Regions from separate parts of the Paenibacillus sp. EPM92 genome, predicted to be linked through region 3. Evidence: riboswitches for the same ligand, from Rfam matches in the RefSeq annotation. Region 3 holds a riboswitch; each other region holds the start of a gene.
The links. A riboswitch is a leader RNA that binds a small molecule or an ion and turns the genes downstream of it on or off. The one in region 3 is predicted to bind cobalamin.
Positions count from the first base shown of each region.

Region 1: it holds a riboswitch for cobalamin, as region 3 does, so the genes downstream of both, JMF85_RS17770 (energy-coupling factor ABC transporter permease) here and JMF85_RS27120 (S-layer homology domain-containing protein) in region 3, are expected to answer to the same signal.
Region 2: it holds a riboswitch for cobalamin, as region 3 does, so the genes downstream of both, JMF85_RS25835 (ABC transporter substrate-binding protein) here and JMF85_RS27120 (S-layer homology domain-containing protein) in region 3, are expected to answer to the same signal.

Region 1 is NZ_BCPS01000076.1:92,261-99,344, reverse strand. Features, by position in the region: gene JMF85_RS17785 (SOS response-associated peptidase) at 1-288, shown strand, start outside; gene JMF85_RS17780 (PASTA domain-containing protein) at 690-1,988, shown strand; gene xerS (tyrosine recombinase XerS) at 2,019-3,119, opposite strand; cobalamin riboswitch at 3,312-3,508, shown strand; gene JMF85_RS17770 (energy-coupling factor ABC transporter permease) at 3,676-4,443, shown strand; gene JMF85_RS17765 (energy-coupling factor ABC transporter substrate-binding protein) at 4,440-4,724, shown strand; gene cbiQ (cobalt ECF transporter T component CbiQ) at 4,721-5,518, shown strand; gene JMF85_RS17755 (energy-coupling factor ABC transporter ATP-binding protein) at 5,523-6,356, shown strand; gene JMF85_RS17750 (hypothetical protein) at 6,428-6,736, opposite strand; gene infC (translation initiation factor IF-3) at 6,799-7,084, shown strand, end outside.
Region 2 is NZ_BCPS01000103.1:79,887-86,970, forward strand. Features, by position in the region: gene cobU (bifunctional adenosylcobinamide kinase/adenosylcobinamide-phosphate guanylyltransferase) at 1-414, opposite strand, end outside; gene cobT (nicotinate-nucleotide--dimethylbenzimidazole phosphoribosyltransferase) at 532-1,614, opposite strand; gene JMF85_RS25825 (ABC transporter ATP-binding protein) at 1,607-2,398, opposite strand; gene JMF85_RS25830 (FecCD family ABC transporter permease) at 2,497-3,540, opposite strand; gene JMF85_RS25835 (ABC transporter substrate-binding protein) at 3,540-4,559, opposite strand; cobalamin riboswitch at 4,734-4,947, opposite strand; gene JMF85_RS25840 (hypothetical protein) at 4,983-5,522, opposite strand; gene JMF85_RS25845 (aspartyl-phosphate phosphatase Spo0E family protein) at 5,644-5,913, opposite strand; gene JMF85_RS25850 (aminotransferase class I/II-fold pyridoxal phosphate-dependent enzyme) at 6,043-7,084, opposite strand, start outside.
Region 3 is NZ_BCPS01000109.1:48,587-55,670, forward strand. Features, by position in the region: gene JMF85_RS27120 (S-layer homology domain-containing protein) at 1-4,318, opposite strand, end outside; cobalamin riboswitch at 4,471-4,690, opposite strand; gene JMF85_RS27125 (methyl-accepting chemotaxis protein) at 4,821-6,437, opposite strand; gene JMF85_RS27130 (ABC transporter substrate-binding protein) at 6,932-7,084, shown strand, end outside.

The DNA of each region.
Region 1 (7,084 bases), on a different contig from region 3:
TTTCGGACTTGCACCATGATGACGACTGCCGCCAACCGGCTGCTCTACGATTATACGGAGCGGATGCCGGCGATTTTACAGGAACGGGAGCTGAAGGAGTGGCTCGACTCGAAGCGCAACGGCGAGCCTGATTTTTTGCAAAGCCTGTTATCGCCGTTTCCGCCGGAGCGCATGCGCGTGGAGCCGGTAGGTGCGGACGAATGGTCCGGCTCAAGCCCTGACGAAGACAGCGAGGGGGAGATGCCGATGAAGGTAAAAGCGCTGCTTCAGGCATCGCTTAAACGGTAGGCTTGTTCATGTGCCGCGGCGAAAAGGACGGTCGCTTGGGAACGTCTTTTTCGGCCGTTTTCCCGTGCAGGACAGATCATCCGTGCATGAAGCGGCTATGAGACGGGAATGGAACTTGTCAGGTATAGAATCGGTTACCCACGAATACACCTTAAAGCAGATGTGAAGGTCATCTTATATTTAATATTACTAATAATTAATAATATTAATAATTATAAAACGGTGTCCCATCCGCATCCCGCAAGCGATTTTCCAGATTACGCCTCCAAATTTACGATGATGTACGAATCGTATAAGAACCGTCTTGCGCCCGTCTTCCGTTCTGTTTAAAAACCTGCGAATCGGGTTAATGCTGTTAGTAACGAGTATCGCTTAGAAGTAAATGCTTGGAGGGGGTCACGATGGAGAAAACGCTCCGTGCCCGTTATGTACTCAAAAAACCGGTTATTCCAGCCAAAAACGGTATTTTATTCGAGGGGACGGATTTGTCGCTGCGGCGGGATATCGTTATTTTCGTATCCGAGCAGCCGAACCGCGACGAACAACAAGCGTACATGCGTTTGATTCAAGAGGTAGCTCATTTAAATGATACCCGCTTCTTGCATGTGCTCGACGTCGGCTTCGAAGATTTATCGATTTACGCCGTTCTGAAATCGTTCGACGGGGAACCGCTGTTGGCCAGGCTACAACGCCGAGGATTCACCTTGGCCGACGTCGTTGCCATGTCGTTCGAGCTGAGTAAAGGCATGCTAGACGCCTTGGAAAAAGGCATCGCCGGCTTCTCCGTCATGGCGGACAACGTCTGGATCGGAAACGACGGTCACCTTAAAATTATTAACTGCTGGGAAAAAGTGAAGAGCGACGAGCAGGGCGCTCGAGGACTTGCCAGCTTGATCTATCAGCTGTTTATGGGGACGGAATCTATTCCTTCGTCGCTGGAACAGAGGGAGCAGCGTTTGCGTACGGCTCTCGTTGCCACGACGGATGAGCGTAAGGACGCATTGCTCGTTCTTCTCGGACGTGCATGGAGGGGCCAGCATACCTTATCGTCGTTCATCATGCAGTTAGGCCAGCTGTCCGGACAGGCGGCGCCGGATGGGGCAGCCGGGATGCCGGACAAGGAAGAAGAGGTGCGCTTCGCGATCAAACGGGAGCATGCAGCGGTACCGGCCAAGGATGAGCTCGTTCGTTCAACCGTAAAGGATGAGATCGTCGAAGAAGAGGAAGAAGTGGAAGAAGTGGAAGAAGCTAAGAGCGGCGGTTTTTGGAAAAAATCGCTGATCGGCATGGCCTTGTTTACGGTGGCGGCCGTGACCGCGGTCGGCGTGTTTCTATTGTTTATGGAGCTCGGGATCGGCCGGAAGTCTCCGGACTCGCAGCAAACCGCCGCGAAATCGGGCCAGAGCTCCGCTTTGCCGGAGACGCCGTCCGCAGCGAACCCGGTACCCGCGACACCGGCTGAGCCTCAGTCATCGTCGGAGGCGCAACCCGGAGAAGGTCAAGCCGTCACAGCGCCGCAGCTGGTCGGTCTAAGCAAAGAAGAAGCGGAGAAACAGGCGCTGGCTGCCGGTCTTCGGTACCAGTTTTATTTGGAGAAAAACCCGCATTCGGCAAATACGGTGTTTCGTCAAAGTCCTGCGCCGGGCACTCCGCTCCAGAAAGGCGACAATGTATCGTTCTGGGTAAGCAAAGGGCCTTAAGCAGACGAAGAAGGACGGGAATTCCGGGCGTCAAGACGCACCGGATATCCCGTCCTTCTTCTCTTTGTCGATCGCTTCAGACATTGTTTTATCGGTTAGATGGGCGTAAATTTGTGTCGTTTCGGGCGAGGCGTGACCGAGCTGCTCCTGCGTTTTGTACAGATCGTTGCGCAAGTAATAGTCCGTCGCGAACGAATGGCGCAGTTTATGAACCGATAAGTAAGGTTTGCCGAATCTTTTGGCATATTTGATCACCATTTCCTGAATCGCCCGTTTGGTCATACGCTCGCCTTCCTGTCTGCCGTTAGCCAAAGCAAGGAAGAGCGCCTTCTCGCGTTTCGGCGCTTTGTAGACAGAGCTGCGAAGCTCCAAATAACAGGCCAGATCATCTACCGCGTCCTGCCGGAAATAGACGGGCGTTTTGAACGTCTCGTCGTTCTTGCCTTTGCGGAACGCATAAATAAGCTTCTTCTTCAAATCGACGTCCTCGACGTTCAGGTTAACGACCTCCGACACGCGCAGTCCGGAGTTGAGGATGAGGCTCACGAGACAGGCATCGCGTGTTTTATTGATCTCGTAAGCATAGGTCGCCTGCTTGTTCGATGCCACGTCTTGGCCGTAGCCCGTCTTCACATAGTCGATAAACTCGGCGATCTCCGCCTCCTGCAGCAGCTTGCCTTCGAGCTTGGCCGCCGAGTCTTTCGGTTTATGCGTCCGTTTAATTTCCACCTTCGCCATGACATTGCGCTTGAGCAGCGGGTAGAAATTCTCGTCCTCGGCGATTTGACTCAAATAATGAAACAACGAGCGCAGCGAGGACAGCTTGCGGGAAATGGTCGTTTTCGAATTGGCGTTCGTTTTGCGCATGGCGAGGAACATCTTGTAATGATCGATGCTCTCCATATGCAGCCGCTCGAGATCGAGGAGCGGCACATCTTTCATTTGTCCGGCCGTACTCAACCCTTCGGCGAGCAGCCAGCCGAAGAATGTCTCGTAATCCCTCACATATTCGAGCAGGGAAGAGGGAGACAAGTCGGGCAGTTTATAATTAATGAATTTCTCCACGTACCAGGGCATCAGCGGGATTTTTTTCTCCAGCTCCAAACGGTCTTTGACTTTGATTACGTTCATCGGGCCACGCTCCTTAACTGCCTGTATTCAGCAATTAGTTAACATAATTATAATTATGTATTGTTTTGTTGGTTGACAGCTGCTTGAACCGATCGCTGTACCCGTTATTTTATCACAATTGCAGGAAATCGGTTAGATATGGGGGTTGAATTCACAGGCAGGTTCGTGTACATTAAGGCTAGTCTTACACAAGTGCATATTGTGGGAACAGGTGCTTCAACTTCAGGTTGAAGCTTAATAGGGAAGTTCGGTGCAAATCCGATGCGGTCCCGCCACTGTAACAGCGTAGTTCGCAGCCACGAAGCCACTGATTCGCAACCGGATCGGGAAGGCAGCTTGCGGGCGTCGATGCTGGTAGCCAGGAGACCTGCCTGTTCTGACGACACTGATATACCTACGGACGATAGGGAGGTGTTAGGAAGCTGCTGCGATCGGTTTTCGTACGGAGGGTGAATGGCCCCTTTCGTTCCGAAAGTTTATCAGGATAAGAAGCATTTCTAACCGTCTACGGTTGGGAATGCTTTTTTTGTTGCACAAATTCATGGGAGGGGATTAAATGAAATCATCCAAAGTCTTGTCAATGATCGCGGTTATCATCGGATTTATCGTTTATTTTGTCGTGAACGAGCCGCAATCTGCTAATGCGATGCACATCATGGAGGGATTCTTGCCGCCAGGATGGGCGATCTTCTGGTGGGCGGTGTTTATCCCGTTCTTCGCGCTCGGCGTCCGCGCCATTGCCCGGATCACGAAGACGTCGCCGGAATTGAAGCTGCTGCTCGGTCTGGCGGCTGCGTTCACGTTCGTACTGTCCGCCTTGAAGCTTCCTTCGGTTACAGGCAGCAGCTCTCATCCGACCGGAACCGGTCTCGGCACCGTGATGTTCGGGCCGCTGCCGATGAGCGTGCTCGGTTCGATCGTTCTGCTGTTCCAGGCTTTGCTGCTCGCACACGGGGGATTGACGACGCTGGGAGCCAATGCGTTTGCGATGGCGGTTGCCGGCCCGATCGTCGGGTTCTTCGCCTACAAATTCATGGTGAAGACGACGGGTAAAGAAGTGTGGGCCGTCTTCACGGCAGCCGCTCTAGCCGATTTGTCGACGTATTTGGTAACTTCCGTGCAGCTGGCTCTGGCGTTCCCTGCTGCAGAAGGGGGCGTTGCCGCCTCGTTCATGAAATTTTCGGGTATTTTCGCCATCACGCAAGTACCGCTTGCGATTAGCGAAGGACTGTTGACTGTGCTTGTCTGGAACTGGCTGCGGTTGCACCATGCGGAAGCTTTGTCGGTTGTGCGGCATACAACGAAAGGAGTCGATCATTCATGACCAAAAGGATGAAAAACGGGCTGCTTATCGCCGGCGTCGTGCTGCTGAGCACGCTTCCGCTGCTTCTTGTCGACGGAGAATTCGGGGGAGCCGACGGGGCGGCCGAGGATATGATCCGCCAGCTGTCGCCGGCCTACGAGCCTTGGTTTGCTCCGCTGCTGGAGCCGCCTGCGGAAACCGAGAGCATGCTGTTCGCTTTGCAGGCCGCCGTCGGCGCTGCCGTGATCGGGTATACGGTCGGGCTTTATAAAGGAAAAGCCGCGAAATCTAAAAACCGATGATCCATACGATCGATAGCTTGTCGTATACCAATAAGCTGCGGCACGTTTCCCCGATGTGGAAATGCGGATTTGCGGCCGTGCTGCTGACGCTTGCGTATACGGCGCAGCCTGTGGTTCAGGCTGTGATCTTCTGTTGGATGCTGGTCTGGACGGTCGGTTACGCGGGTATCCCGTTAAAGACGTACAGCTGGTTGTTCGGCGCATCGTGCTTCTTTTATGTGACCAGCTTGCCGGCGTGGGTAATCGAGGCGGCTTCGTCCGCCGCAAGCGTCCGGCCGGATGCGCTGCTGGCTGTTCCGGTATTTCGCGGGTGGTTGTATATTTCACCGGCGGCCTTGGTTCAGGCGGTGGAAGTGTTCGTGCGGATAGCCGCCTGTGAAGCGTGTTTGCTGTTCATCGTCTTCACGATTCCGTTCCCGGAATTGATGCAGGTGATGAAGCGGCTTCGCATGCCTCAAGCCGTGCTTGAGCTGATGGTGATTACCTACCGGTTCTTGTTCCACCTTTCGGATGCCGCACAAGGAATGATCGCCGCGCAGCGGGCACGGGGCGGACACGCAGGCTTCTGGCGCACGCTGCGGGACGTCGCGGCCTTGCTCGTACAGCTGTTTGCCAAGACAATGCACCGTTATCGGGGGTTGTCACAGGGTCTTATGTCGCGGGGATTTACCGGAGAGCTTCACTTTATGCCTTACGAACCTAAGCCGATTCCAGGACGTTACGGAGCCGAAGGCATTCTCGGTGCTGCGACGCTCGCGCTGCTCAGTATTTGGCTTCGAGTGGGGGGAGTGTGAGAGGATGAAGCCGATATTGGAAGCTTCAGATGTCACGTTCACGTACCCGGGCGCTCAAACGCCCTCTCTGCGTCAGCTGAATATACGTATACCTGAAGGAAAACGCACGGCAATTTGCGGACCTAACGGCTCGGGCAAATCTACGTTCTTCCTGCATGCCGTCGGTATTCACCGTCCGAAGTCCGGAACGATGCTTTGGAAGGATGCGCCTTACGTTTATAAGAACGAAGACCTGCAGCGGCTTCGCCGGCAAGTCGGTCTTGTGTTTCAAGACCCGGAGCAGCAGTTGATCTTACATACGACTTACGAGGACGTATCGTACGGGCTGCGCAACGCCCGTCTGGAGGAGCAGGAAATACGCCGGCGCACCGAACGCATGCTGGATGTGATGGGGCTTACGCCATGGGCGGAGACTCCGCTTCATCAATTGAGTCTGGGTCTAAAAAAACGCGTCGCCTTAGCCGGCGTGCTCGTGCTTGAGCCTGAGCTGCTGCTGCTGGACGAGCCGACAGCCTATCTGGATCGTCGTTCGGAGCATCGGCTGGTGGAGGAGTTAAACCGGATTCATGGACAAGGGATCACCGTGGCGATGGCCACCCATGATTTGAACATGGCCTATGCGTGGGCCGATTGGATCCTCGTCATGTACGAAGGAGCGTGCGTCATGGAAGGTACGCCGGAGCACGTGTTCACGGAAGCCGACGTGCTGGCCGCTTACGGATTGGAGCTGCCGGCGCTCGTTGAGCTGTGGAAGGCGCTGCCCGCTGACAGAAGACTCGGTGCCAAGCCTCCGAGGGACATCGCCGCATGGAAGGCGATGCAGGAGACGTGGCGCTGAGCCTGGTCTTGCGCTAGAGGGTCGTCGAACCGTTAGGGGCGGCGGCCCTTTGTCGTTATGAGATGAGGAGATTAACGTTTGCTCTTCTTGCGCTGTGCGATTTCTTCCGTGACGATATAAGCGAGCTCGTCGTTGCCAAACAACGAGAGTACGCCGAGCAGCGTCTCATCCCCAATCTCCTCCGATTCTTCCTTGGGCACCGTTAATTCGACCGCTTGTCGGAGCGCTTCATTGCCTTCTTGCTGCGGATACGCGCGCAAGTAAATATCGAAAGGGTCCAGATTGTGATTGACGCACCACTGCGCGAATACGAGGATCATCATTTGTTCGTCGCGCTGATAATTGCGGATGATTTGCTCTTCCAATTCTTTGCGGCTCATTGAAAAATCTCCTTCTGGCGGGTAATATGGATCATTATAACGAAAGTTCGGGTGAGTTCACAATGATCATGAATGAAAAGATAAAAGCGTCCGAAGTTCAATTGACCGGTATCAACGGCGAGGAGCTGGGGATCGTCCCCACCTCGGAAGCGCTCGCTTTAGCCCGCAAGCTGAAGGTCGATTTAGTATGCACTTCGCTGATGAGCAGCCCGCCGCCCTGCAAGCTAATCGGCAAGGGAGCGGCCAAACAGGAAGAGCAACAAGCCCGCAAACGCGAACGGGAGCCGAAATTCAAGGAAATCCGTCTAACTGCGCACATCGAAGAGCATGACTTCGACACGAAGAAGC
Region 2 (7,084 bases), on a different contig from region 3:
TTCGGGCACAAGCCCGCTGCCGACTTCGTTCGTGACAAGCACGACAGGCCGTTCCAGCTCCCGGAAAGCTTCAACCAGCTCCCCGATCTTCCCTTCCAGCAGCCGATCGCGGGCGTTGTGCCCTTCAAAGCGCAGCAGCCAGTTCGACAGCCATAAGGTCAGGCAGTCGACCAGCACGACCGGCGCATCCGCCTGACGCAGCGTCTCCGCCAGCGCGTAAGGCGCTTCCGCCGTCGTCCATGAAAAACCGCGCTCTTCGCGCTCCTGGCGATGAAGCCCGATACGCGCTTTCATCTCTTCGTCATACGCGTGCGCCGTCGCAACGTACAACCCTTCGGGGGCGAGCGTGGCGGCATACCGCTCCGCGAAGGAGCTTTTGCCGCTGCGCGCGCCGCCCGTCACCAACACCTTCATTGCACGAGCCTCCCGATGCTATCTGTTTTTGTGATGCCTACGCCAAATGCCAAATGCCGAACCTTGAACGAAACCGCTCAGCCGCCTCCCCTATCTCCCGGCCGCGGACCGGTGGGGCTACACCTTCTCCGGCGTACTCTTATCCACCGCTTGCGAGATGCCGGCATCGTCGAACGTCGCCATCTGGCTCATAATATTTACGGCCGCTTCGATAAGAGGGAAGGCGAGCACAGCGCCCGTTCCTTCGCCGAGCCGCATATCCATGCGCAATATCGGGGCAAGGCCGATTCGCTCCAGCAGGCGGGCATGCCCCTGCTCGTGCGACAGGTGCGAAGCGAGCATATACGACGTGCTGAGCGGGGCAAGCCGCGATGCGATCAGCGCAGCCGCCGACGAGATGAAGCCGTCGATCACGACCGGGCAGCGATGCCGGGCGGCCCCGAGAATGACGCCGACAAGCCCGGCGATCTCCAGCCCGCCCACCTTCGCCAGCACGTCGATCGGATCGTCGGCATTCGGCCGATTCCGCTCGATCGCCCGGCGAATGACGTCCTGCTTATGCGCCAGCCGCACGTCGTCAATGCCGGTCCCGCGCCCTGTCGCTTGCACCGTGTCGGTCGCGCCGAGCACGGATAAAATCGCCGAGCTGGCCGTCGTGTTGCCGATGCCCATCTCGCCCGCCGCGAACAGCCGGTAACCGCGCGCGGCCAGCTCGCCGGTCAAGTCGAAGCCGGCGGCAATCGCCGCAATCGCTTCTTCACGCGTCATCGCCGGGCCCTGCGCCATGTTGGCCGTTCCTTTGCGCACCTTGCGCGAGACGAGCGACGGATGGCTCAAGTCGGCATTCACGCCGACGTCCACGCAAACGACATCGGCTCCGACCTGGCGTGCCAGCACGTTGACGGCCGCACCGCCGTTCAAGAAGTTCAATACCATCTGCGGCGTCACTTCCGACGGGAAGGCGCTCACGCCCTCCTCGCACACGCCGTGGTCGCCGGCCATCACAATGACCGCTTTACGCGACAAATCCGGGTACAACTGCCCCGTAATCCCGGCAAGCTGCTTCGCCATATCCTCAAGCCGGCCTAAGCTGCCCGGCGGCTTCGTCAGCCGATCCAGCCGCGCTGCGGCTTCCGCCCACTTGCCGTCATTTATAGGCTCAATACCGGAAACGAAGTCCTTCCACCTGTCGTTATTCATCATGAACGCCCCCTGCCAATAAAATTTGCGGGACGCTCCGTTCGGGATGAGACACCACGAACGGCCGCGTACCGTATACCCTTTCGAGCAAATCCTCCTGCAGCACATCCCCCGCTCCGCCAATCCCGGCAATGACGCCTTCGTGCAGCAGCAGCAGCCGGTCACAATATTGCGCGGCCAAGTTCAGATCGTGAAGCACCGAGACGACCGTCATGCCGCACTCCTTCTGCCACAGGCGAATCCTATCCATCATCTCGAGCTGGAAGCCGATATCGAGGAACGTCGTCGGCTCGTCCAGCAGCAGCAGCTTCGGCTGCTGCGCCATCGCCTTGCCGAGCGCGACACGCTGGCGTTCTCCGCCGCTCAGCGCGTCGACCGGGCGTTCCCGCAGCGGCTCGAGCTTGAGCCAGCGAATGACGCGGTCGACCAAGGCGGCGGCGTCTTCCGCTTCATCGCCGAACCAGTTCTGATACGGGTAACGGCCCATCTCCACCACTTCCTGCACCGTGAAGCCAACCGGCGGCAGCGCATCCTGCTGCAGCACCGCGACCTGCCGGGCCAGCGCTTTACGCGAGTACTCGCCGACCGGCTTGCCCGAAAGCTTCACCGTCCCGCCGTCTATCGGCTCGACGCCGGCCATAGCCTGCAGCAGCGTCGATTTGCCGCCGCCGTTCGGACCGAGAATGCCAAACCATTCCCCCGGCTCCACCTGAAAGTCGATGCCGTTCAGAACTGTCCGCGCGCCGTACCGCTTCACCACCCGTTCCATCGCAACCTCGATCATGGCAAGTCCCCCTTCGCCGCATTCGCCAATCTCCGCCTAACCGCCGTCCAGCCTCCTCCTTCGTTTCCTAGCGTCCCCTTACCGTTTCCCTGCTGCGCTCACACCGCTTGGTCCCGAATGATGCGCTTTCGTCGTCGCAACAAATAAGCGAAGAACGGCGCGCCCATGAATGCGGTCACCACGCCTAGCGGAATCTCCGTCGGACTAAGCAGCGTGCGCGCAAGCGTATCCGCGAGCAGCACGTAGATGGCGCCGCCTATCACCGATAACGGCAGCAGCAGGCGGTAATCCGGCCCGGCGATCAGCCGCAGCAAGTGCGGCACGAGCAGTCCGACGAACGCGATCACGCCGGAGACGGATACGGCCGCCGCCGTAATTAACGTGGAAGCGATCAATACGATCAGCTTGGTGCGCTCGATGTTGACGCCTAAGTATGCCGCTTGCCGCTCGCCTAGCGCGAATACGTTCATGGCCCGGCCGTAACCGGTCAGCACCGCTACGCCAATTACCAGGTAAGGCAGCAATATCAACGTATACGACCAACCGCGAAGCGCCAAGCTGCCCATCAGCCAGAATATAATTTCATTGATGACCTGCTTCGACATCGAGACCATCAGCGAGACTAGGGCCGACAAAAACGCCTGCATCACCACACCCGATAAAATCACCGTTTCGATCCGCAGCTTGCCGTCCGCTCTCGCCAGCATCAGCACGACCGCAAGCGTTAGCGTTCCTGTACCGAAGGCGACCGCCGGAACGCTCCATTCGCCGAATACATACTGCAAGCCGAATAAGATAAGAAAGGAAGCGCCGACCGACGCGCCCGAGGAAACGCCGAGCGTGTACGGATCGGCCAGCGGATTGCGCAGCACCCCTTGGAAAGCGGCGCCAGCCAGTCCCAAGGCCGCTCCGACGAGCATCCCGAGCACGACGCGAGGCAGCCTGACCTTCCACACGATTTGCTCCGAAGACGTTTGCCAATCTACCGTTAAGCGCCCCTCCATGCCAGGCAGGTGATGCAGCAATATTTTCCAGACGTGCACGAAAGGCACCTGCACCGAGCCGACCGATAATGAGACGGTTGCGGCTAACAGAAGCAAGACAAGGCAAGGTCCGCCCCATAGCATCAGCTTCCGCTTCATTAGTTCACCAGTTCCGGATAAATCCCTTTGGCGATTTCCTTCAAGCCTTCCGTAATTCGCGGACCCGGACGGCTTGTCGTATCTTTATCGATGCCGGCCAGCTTGTTTCCTTTCACCGCTTCGAGCTGATCCCAGCCGCTGCGCTCGCGAATGATTTGGTCGAGCGTTTTTTTCGACTTGTCGTCGATCAAATTTTTCGGATACAAAATGACCTGCGGGTTTGCGGCGATGACTTTCTCTTCGCTCAGCTTGACGTACCCTTTCTCCGATGCGTATACGTTGATCCCGCCTGCCGTCTCGATCAGTTCGCTCAAAAACTCGCCCGAACCGACGGTATAGCCCGGGGAAAATTCGATGAACACTTTTTTCCTCTGCTCCGGCTTTACTGATTTTACAGCGTCGACCACGCTTTGCCGATCCGCTTTCATTTGCTCGACGAGCTTCCGGGCTTCTTCTTGGCGATCGAAAATTTCGCCCATTCTCTCAATGTTCGCCAGGACGTCGTCCATCGTTTTCGGCTGTACCTGATACAGATTGATCTTCAGCTCGCGCAGCTTGTCCACCGTCGGCGCTTTCATGGAAACGCCGGTCAGAACAAAATCGGCGCCCGCTCCGATCAGCGCTTCTTCGTTCGGCTTCGTGATGCTGCCGAGCTTCGGCTTCGTCGCAGCTTCCGCCGGGTAATCGCAATAATCCGAGACGCCGACGATTTTACTCCCGAGTCCGAGCGCAAACAAGATCTCCGTTTCGCTCGGTGACGTCGAAGCGATCCGCTCCGGCGCTTTCTCAAACACGAATTCCTTGCCTGTCGCATCCTGCACCTTCAGCGGGTATGTCGTCCGCTTCGCTTGCTCCGTTCCTTCCTGCTGGCTGCTCTGCGCTTTCGGCGGGTCGACGAGCTGACCTTGGTTCGGCGCGGTCGCCTTACTGCCGCAAGCAGCCAATGCGGCCGCAAGCGCTAAGCTGACGACGGCCGTCGTCAGCTTTCGCAAGTGTCGTTTCGTGCTGGTATTCATCATCTTTTCTCTCCTTCATTCATCATTGGCTAGAACGTTCCCTTGACTGAACATACAAAAAAACCTCCGCCTGCGGACGCGAATCCGGAGCAGAGGGCATGTTTCAGACCCGATCCCGGGTCGTAAAGACCTGGGGCCGGAGCAAACCGCCGCTGCGCTCCTTTTCCGCGAAAGGAACAAGCGTATGAAGTTCGGGCAGGTTTCCTGGCTTCCGGGCTCCTTTCGGCGCTTTCTCGCCTTCCCAACCGGCAATTGCCGGCAAGTGGCTATCAGAGAGAGCTTATCGCCCGGTTACAGTGGCGGGACCGCGCCGGAATCGCACCGGCTTCCCTTTTAACCTGCGAACCAGCGGCTTTCGCCGCCCGCAGGCACCCGAACCTTTATTTAGAACAACGCCGCTTATTGCCCAATCGTTCAGGACAACGGCTATTTTTGCGCAATGTGCTTCATCACTTGCTTCGCTTTTTCAATATCCGGCGCATTTTGCGGAATGAACGCGTACAAGTCTTGGCCGCCCAGGCCCAGATCGGCGAACCATGTCGTCTTCTCGACCGGGATGCCGAATAAGTGCTTTTCGAGCTTGCCGTCCGGATTCCCGTCCACCGGCAGTTCCAGCACTCCGTCCGGGAAGTCTTCCGCCTTCGCCAATTCGTCGAGCGGCACGTATCCACCCTGCTTACCCAAGCCCCGGAATTGATCGCCGGGAAGGATGAGAATACCGTTACCGGCCGCCGCAACCTCAATGATCATCTTCTCGAGCGAAAACATCGGGGAGACCGCGACTGCCACCGTTGGGGCTTCTCCCACTTTAGACACAAGGGCCGCTTCAAGCTTCTCCGCCGCACCGCCCGGCATGCTTGTCGATGACATGATAAAAATCGGCACGTCCGCTTTCGTTCCTCCGCCGCCGCATCCGGCCAGAAGCATAAGGACCAACGCGATGACCAGCCAGCTTCCTTTCCTCAAATCCTTTTCCTCCCATTTGCCGCGTTGCATCAAAACATTCATCTGCTAGGTCTCTATCGACCTATCTTACCATACCCGAAAGGCTTGTATCAAAATATAAGGAATAACGAAAAGAAGCCGTTCAGGAACGGCTTCCACGATGACGATTCATATATTCATTAATTTTAATGTCCAGTTCCATGCTAATCTCGACGACTCGAGGGGAAGTTAACGTATTCCCGCTTTGGACTAACGATTCCAGCTCTTGTCGCAGACGGTAAATTTCATCTTCTAAAGACGTTGCGGATGAGTTTGTTTTCCGTTTACCAAAAATCCACTTGGCATTGCGATCGTTCTCTTGAATCCATACGACGTTCAAATACTGCCGAAGCCGATATTCCGGAAATGCCATCGTTCATCCCTCCCGTTCCCGATCTTTAGACCTATGGATAACAGCTTCATAAAGGATTTATCTATGAAACTTCCATACATCTAACATACCAGTTTTGGAGAAACTTGAAAATGACTATTTTTGTCGAACCTACAACTTTTTCATGAAATTTCCTATTCGATCGATCGCTTCCGTCAATTGACTGACCGAATAGGCGTAGGAACAGCGTAAAAAACCTTCGCCGCCCAGTCCGAACGCAGATCCGGGCACCGCCGCGACCTTCCCCTCGAATAAAAGGCGCTGCGCAAATTCCTCCGAGGTAAGGCCGGTCGCTTGAATCGAAGGAAACGCATAAAACGCTCCTTGCGGCTCATGGCACGGCAAACCGATCTGGCTGAAACCATGCACAACTAACCGCCTGCGCTGATTGTACGACTCCACCATCCGGTCCTTCTCCTCCAGCCCGTGCCGAAGCGCTTCGATGGCCGCCACTTGGCCCATTGACGGCGCGCACATGACGGTGTATTGATGGATTTTCAGCATGGCCGCAATCAAATCGCGGTGTCCGCAAGCATACCCCATCCGCCATCCGGTCATGGCGAAAGCCTTGGAGAACCCGCTAACCAGAATCGTCCGGTCGCGCATGCCGGGTATGGAGGCGAAGCTGACGTGCTTTTTCTCATACGTCAGCTCGGCGTATATTTCGTCCGAGATGACGATAAGATCGTGCTCCTCGACGATTTTGGCGATAGGCAGCCAATCCTCATAGGTCATGATGCCTCCCGTCGGATTGCTGGGGTAGCACAAAATCAGCACTTTAGAGCGAGGCGTGATGGCCGCTTTCAATGCTTCAGGCGTCAGCTTGAACTGATCTTTGGCGAACGTCTCGATCCCTACGGGAATGCCGCCGCCGATTTTCGTAATCGGGCTATACGAAATATAACAAGGCTCCGGGATCAGAATCTCGTCGCCCGGCGTAACCAACACGCGAAGCGCCAGGTCGATCGCTTCGCTGCCGCCGACCGTAACGAGCACCTCGTCCGTCGGTTCGTAAGGGACCTGGAACGAATCGTACAAGTATTCGGCGATAGCTTCGCGCAGCTCCGGCAAGCCGGAATTCGGCGTATATTTGGTGTTTCCCCTCTCCAGCGCATAGACGCATGCTTCTCTGACGTGCCAAGGCGTGCTAAAG
Region 3 (7,084 bases):
CCATCTCCTGACGTGAAATGGCGGCATCCGGAGCAAACCGATCCGCGCTTACGCCCTGCACGATGCCCTTCGCCACCGCTTTGGTCACATAGCCTGCGTACCAGGCATCCGGAGCGACATCTGCGAAATCCGTCGTGGCTTCGGCCAGAGGCGCTTCGCCCATCATCCGCAGCAGCATCGCGGTAAATTGTACGCGGGTCACTTTTTGTTTAGGTTCGAAAACGGGTACCGATCCGCCCGTCCCCTCCATGATCCGGTAAATAGACGCCTTCTGTACGAACGGCAGCGCCCAGGAGGCAATGTCCGTCTGGTCGGCGTAGACCGGGGCGGCAGGCACCTGCCGATCAAGATTCACATAGGCTTGGTACGCTCCCAGCGCCATTAACGCCTGCTCCGTAGCCATGACCTCCGCTTCCCCTCCGCGTTCATGAGGGAAACCGCCGTTACTCAGCTGCAGCCCGAGCAAGCAGGCCAGCATGCTCTGCTTGCCGGACTTGAAATACGGGCTGTTCACCGGATCGGTTCCGCTTACCGAGAGACCCCAAATCACTTGCGCTGTACTTTCCGCATTCTCCACACCGTTCAGGGCAAAGCCGCCGTCCGGGGACTGCACGGAGCCCAGCCATTTAACCGCCCTCTCCATGGCGGCTTTCACATCCGTCCGCTCTTGGTAAGGGGTAAGGGCAGCCAGCGCCGCAGCCGTTAAGTCGGGATTTCCCTGCTCGCCCTTCACAAGCGGCCAGCTGCCGTCCGCATTCTGCACGTCGAGGATCCACTGCGCCAGCTTCCCGGTCGTCCATTTCGCATCGGCCGGAATGCGATAAGCGCCTCCGTTCAAAGCCAGCAGCGCATAAATCGGGCCGTTGCTTCCCTGTACTTCCATCCGCTCGTTATTATAAATACGCTCGATCAGATTGAAGCCGCCTATCGATTCCGGATTGCCGCCTGCCGCCTGTATGCTTAGCGCCAATCTTTCATAGTCGGTGACGTTCCGGAACTCGCCGTTCTTCTCCTTCAGCTTGGCGGAAGCCAAAGCGAGGTAATCGTTTGGAACGGCCACGCCGGCTCTGCTCAGCGCATAGGCCGACCAGTCGCTCAGTTCCACGCCGCCCTTCAGCCATTGGGCCGCCCGTTCGATGGAAGGTCCGACGTCTATGCCCGCAGCCGGCGCCACTTTGGACTTGTCGATAACCGCGAATTTCGTAAAATGGTTCACCCATCCGGTAACCGTTCCCGTCTCGGCATCGATGACGGCCGGAATCGGAATCCATTGCTCCGTCTGCTCATCCAGCCACACCAGCGCCAACTGATCCAGACTTACCGAGGCAACCGGCGTTTTAATCGAAATTTGTACCGGTGTATCAAAGGACTGACCCTGCGGGCCGAACTCATACATCGAGGAAACGAGCTCGTTCCGCCCGGCCGAAGCCGAAGGAAGCTCGCTGACCGTCAGCTTCGTCGTTTCCTTAAGCGCACCGGCCGGAACCTGGAGCTGAACCTCCGCTTTGGCGTCGGCAATGACGGTTTCGGTATCGGCAGCTGCCGCTTTTTGCACGTTCACCGTATTGGCCGCCAAGTCCTTCTTGAGCGTATCGGCGGCATTCGCCGTCATTTTCTTGTCTGCGTTCAAGACAATGGCCGGCTTCGCGATCTCATGGATCGGCTTCCGGTTGTTATACGGCATCTCCAGCTTCTGAACCACATCGGCAGCCGCCGGGACGGTCGGCGCCACCGGTACCCCGACAGCGCCCGTTCCTCCGGTACCCGCGCCGGCATTCAAATCCTTGCCGCCGTCCAGCGTATAACGCCACGCCACCGTATCGCCCGGCTTCAAGGACGTGGAATCCGCCCCTGTGCTCAGGTAGGTGCCGTTGACCGCGTACATCCAGCCGCTTAGCGGCCCCCGGTCGAATTCCCGCAGTCCGTCAATGCCTTGGACGTAAGCCGTCGAGCCCGAGCCGGACGATTGAACGCGGCCTGCGCCCAGGGCCCGGATCAGAATGGAATAAGGCGTGTCGCCGCTCTGCAAGGAAACCGAGGTCGAAGGCAGGATCGTCCCCATGCTGCTGTCCCCGGTTACGGACACATATACGACCGGATTGACGACAGGACCCGTTCCTCCGTCTGTTCCGCCCCCGGTTCTCGGTTGAATCGTCACCGGTTGCGAGGTATGTACCACTTTCGGCGCCTCACCGGTCACATAGCCCGATATATCGAGGGTATAGGTTCCTGCAGGCAATCCGGCGAATGTGGCGATGCCTTCACTGCTTGTTGTGGCGGTCAAGCTTCCGATCTTCACTTGAATGCCGGCTGCGGGAGAAGCCGGCTTATTGTCCGCGAGCGTCTTCTTCACCGTAACGGTGAACGATTCGTTAGCCTTAGGCTGTGCAGGATTCAAGGCAATCGAATCGACCAAATACGTCGACGAGTTCCACTCCGCGTCGAATCCGCTAATATAAACGACCGCCCGGTCCCCCGGCTGCAGCGTATATTGATCCGCGCCGACCATTCCCGGATTCCACTTGCCTTGGCGGTAGATCGCATAGAGCCAAGCCCCGGCATCAGCGCCGACGGATTGGATGTACGTTCCGAAGCTGGCGTGTTCAAGCTCGTAAGGAACCTGGTTGGCATCTAGAAGCCGCACAACGCTTTCCAGCAAATTCGGAGAACTCGCCTTCCCTTCGGCATAAGTGCCTGAAGCTCCTTCAATTTGAATCGCCGCCGTTCCGACCTGAATCGTCTTGGAATCCTTGACGATCTTCGGCGCAAGCCCGTCTTGATAGCCTGTTACAACCGCTTGATAGGTGCCGCCGGGCAAGCCGGACGGGAACAACGCGTATCCGTTTGCGTCCGTCTCCACCTTACGTCCGCCCAATTCTACATAAACGCTGGCGGCAACCGTGACGACCTCGTCCCTTGTAACGTCATAATCCCATACCGACCGATAGACCTGAACCGTTACTGCCTGGCCTTCAACCGGCATCGCCGGCTCCACCTTAATCGAATCCACCAATGCGGTACTTATGCCTGTATAGTACAAATAAATGTCATCGCCGTTACGCAGGGAGTAGTCAGCCATGCCCAGGTTATTCGTGCGGGCATAATCCCAGGAGCCCTGGCGTTTGACATTGTACCACCACCAGGTGCTGTAGTCGCTTTTACCGGAAATTCCGTTGATCGTATGAATGAAATGGCCGTCGCTCTCTTGAAAAGGAACCCCCTGCGCATGCAGCACTTGAGCCACAGCCTCATAGGCAGTCCCCGCAACGGCGGAGCCTTCGGCGATCGTACCGGCGGGGCCTTCCACATGAACCGTCACGCGAGCTGCGGCAGGCGCTCCGCCCCCTGTGGTCAGGATCGCCTCATACGATCCGCTGTCACCGTTGACAGCCGTATGGAAGGCCGCCAGCGCCACAAGCGATTGCACCGTGGCCCATCCGTCGGAAGAACCGCCGGCCACATGGGCAAATCCGCCGTCGCCTTGCCGGTAACCGAATAAATAGGTAAGCGGGTTGCCGTTCGCCTTCGCGAAGCCTGAACTGCGCGCGTCGAGTCCGGCAGCGGACAACGCGAGAATGACCTGTGCGGTGCTTTCCGCATTTTCCCCATACTCCGAAAATCCGCCGTTCGCTAATTGCTGCGAGGACAGCCATTGAATGCCGCGGTCCATCGCCGGCCGGACACCGGTGTGCGCGGTATGAGCGGCCAGGGCGTTCACAGCAGACGCTGTAATGTCGATGCTGCTCGGCCCTCCGGCCCCAAGCGGCCATCCGCCGTCCGCATTTTGCTGCGCGAGCAGCCATGCCACGATTTTATCGGGATTCCACTTCGCGGTTAACGGAATGTGATAAGCATCGCCGCTCAAGGCCAGCAGCGCATAAATCGCGCCGTTCGTTCCCTGGGCAGTCAGCACATCGCTGTTATAAATGCCCTCAATAAGATTGTACGAACTCGACCCGGCCGCGATCTGCTCGGGGTTTCCTCCGGCCGACTTTACGCCTAACGCAATCCGGGCATAGTCCGTTACCTTGCTGTAACGTCCGCCGTTCTGCTGAAGCTGCTCGCGGACGGATGATAAATACGAAGCCGGCACCTGCTTCCCGGCTGCAGCCAGCGCATAAGCATCCCAATCGGAAAGCGCGCCTCCATTCGCATCCAGGATGTAGCCGGCCGCATCGTCTATAGCCTGAGGAACCGTGACAAGCCCTCTCCCCGCTCCATCCGCATACGCAGGCGCCAGCCCGCCAAGCATGGATATGAGCAAGCACCAGCTTAGCAGGACCATGCTTATCTTGTTGATCCATCTGTTACTCTTCATCTGTTGTCCTATTCCCCTCTCTTGAAACTGACCTTCCTTAAACTAAAAAAGCACCCCTTCTCTATGAAGGGATGCCGATACGCATGAACCTGCAGGCAATATTACGTTCCTGACGGATTGCCGTTCCCCCTTCTCCTAATTTCGCGTAGGCGACGGTGTTCTCGGGTTAGACAGATATCCTGACTTGCGGATCGAAGCCGGACTTCCGTCATCCCAACCGCCCCCCCTAAACCAACTGAAGGACAGTGACATCATGGAAGCCGCTCCCCGCTTACAGTGGCGCGACCGTGCCGGATTCTCACCGGACTTCCCTGTTCGCCGAACGCCGGCATGGCTAGCCTCCCGTTCGACATCTACCCGAGCAAATGATTCAATTATGTACAAAGAATAACACGATCCCCAAGCATCGTCCAACTATTTCTTGCGGGCCAACCGCCCGCGGTCCTGACGCGGGGCCTCATCCCGCCGTACGCTTCGATCCACTCGCTTACAGCGGGCGGCTTCAGGATTCCATCACAAACCGGCCGGTAATTTTCTGCAGATTTCCGGAAATGCTTTTGAGCAAATCCGCTTGCTGCGCAATAAGCTCGGTAGCCATGTGATGCCGTTCTCCGCTGCTCGCCATCGCTTGGGCGGACGCAGTGAACTGTTGAGAAATATCCCGAATCGCCTGCATGCTGCTTTCCATCGAATGAAGCCCAAGCTGAATTTCACGCATCTCCGCAGAATGCGCGGACGCTTGCTCCGCAGTCAGGCGGCACTTGTCGGCCACAAGGCGAATCATATCGCTCAATTGGCCAATCCTTCGGATTCCCCGTTCTACGGCAAGCCGTTCCGCTTTCACCGCATCCGCGGCTTCTTTCGATTTCAGCGCCATATTGTGCGTCAGCCCGATCGCGCGTTCCGCTACCTCATTGGATGTAACGGCAAGCTTCCTCACTTCGCCGGCAACGACCCCGAATCCTCTGCCTTCTTCGCCGGCCCTCGCAGCCTCAATCGCGGCGTTCAGCGCGAGCAGGTTCGTCTGTTCGGCAATTTCACGCATGTACAAGATGAACTCTCTCATTTCTTGCAATTGCCGCTCCAGCTCTTCCATCGAGCTCACGCTCCGCTTGCTCGTTTCCTGCAGGTCATTCATGTCATTGCGCAATTCCAGCGTCTTCTCCAGCCCGGCATGCGACGATGTCCGGGCCTCCTCGGATATCTTGCCCGAAAGCTCCATGTCTTGACCGGCCCGGCTGACTCTGTCGTGAATCTGCTGCATCCGGCTGCCGTTAAGTTCGATGAGCTGCAGCTGGTCATTCGCTCCCGCGCTCACTTCCTGCATGCTCGCTACCAGCTGCTCAGCCGAAGACAGCAGCTGCCGAATTTCGTCGGCCTGCTCGGACCCGATCTTATTCACGGTGGAGGAAGCCTCCTTCATGTCGGACAAGATCGCTCTCATCCCTATCACAATTTTGTTGATCTCAAACGAAACTTGTCCGAGCTCATTGCGCCTGGAGCCTGCCGCAGCGGGCATCAGCTTGCCGGAAGAAATGGCTTTCATGCGGCCCATCCAGCTCTTCAAGCTTTGAAGCACCGTTCGATGAAAATACAAGCCCGTCCCGGCGAACGCCGCCAGCACAAGAAGGCCCGCCCCGGCGCGTTCCCCCCACGAATCGGCCAGCCCGAGGCCGCCTAAAGCAATCAGCAATGGAATACTGTAAACGGTGTACCAGGTTGCCTGAAAAGATAAGGATTGCACGATCACACCCAGCCGCAAATTATAAGGCGAAGCTCCCGCCCCCGGAATGTTCACAGGAGTCGAAACATCCAATATAACCTCACCGGTGTTACGGTGGTAAATTTGAGCTAACGGCTTGTCCGTTTGCGCAGCCGCCAAGCCAACGACATCATTGAAGACCGTCCCCTCGCGCAGCCGGTTTGTATGCAGAACGGATAGTCCGTGATGCTCGACGACCAGGAAGTATTCATCATTTTGAAGCAACTGGTCCAATAATACCCGAATATCCTCTGACCGTTCGGACCATGCGTGTCCTTCCAAGAGCTTGCCGATCTCTACAGCGGCGGATTGCACTTTGGCTATTGCGCGGTTTTCCAGTTGTTTAGGTATGTTCATGTCGAAAGCCCCCTTAGAATTAATGTAAGCGCTTTAATAAAACTTTACATGGATTTGAGCTTTCTGTGATAGCTCTGTGCGTGAAGTGTTAAATTAAAAGCATGAAATGTTAAAAACCAGCAGTGAACGGCTTGTCTTCCGGGCTCGCTTACATGCTGCACCCGGCATGATCTTTCAAAAGAAAAAGAGGCCCGTCCGGACTCCTTTCACCCTTCAATTGGAATAATAAGGTGTCCCCGGTTCATGCTCAGCTGCACGAAGGGCATAGCGTTATTTTTCATGTGGCCAATTTCCCTTATCTCAAGCTAGTTTTCATCACTTCCGTATTAAATTGAGTTATGGTGCGGGTATTCGTGTACACTATGCTTCCAAGACCTGTTCAAATCCAATATTATGACAAACTGTTGAAGGAATTATTTTACAGAAGGATTCCTTCTCCGAAGTGTCGAATCATGTAAATTTCGCAGTTTAAATCGCATTCAGGAGGGTACAAAATGAAAAAGAACTTCGCACTGCTACTTGCGGCCATGCTGGTCATGGTTGCGGTTCTAGGGGCTTGCGGCAAAAAAGAAGAAGCTCCCCAGGCGGCGGGCTCCGCATCAAAGGCGGAAGTCAAACCCGTCAAACTGGAGATCGGGATGCTGAAA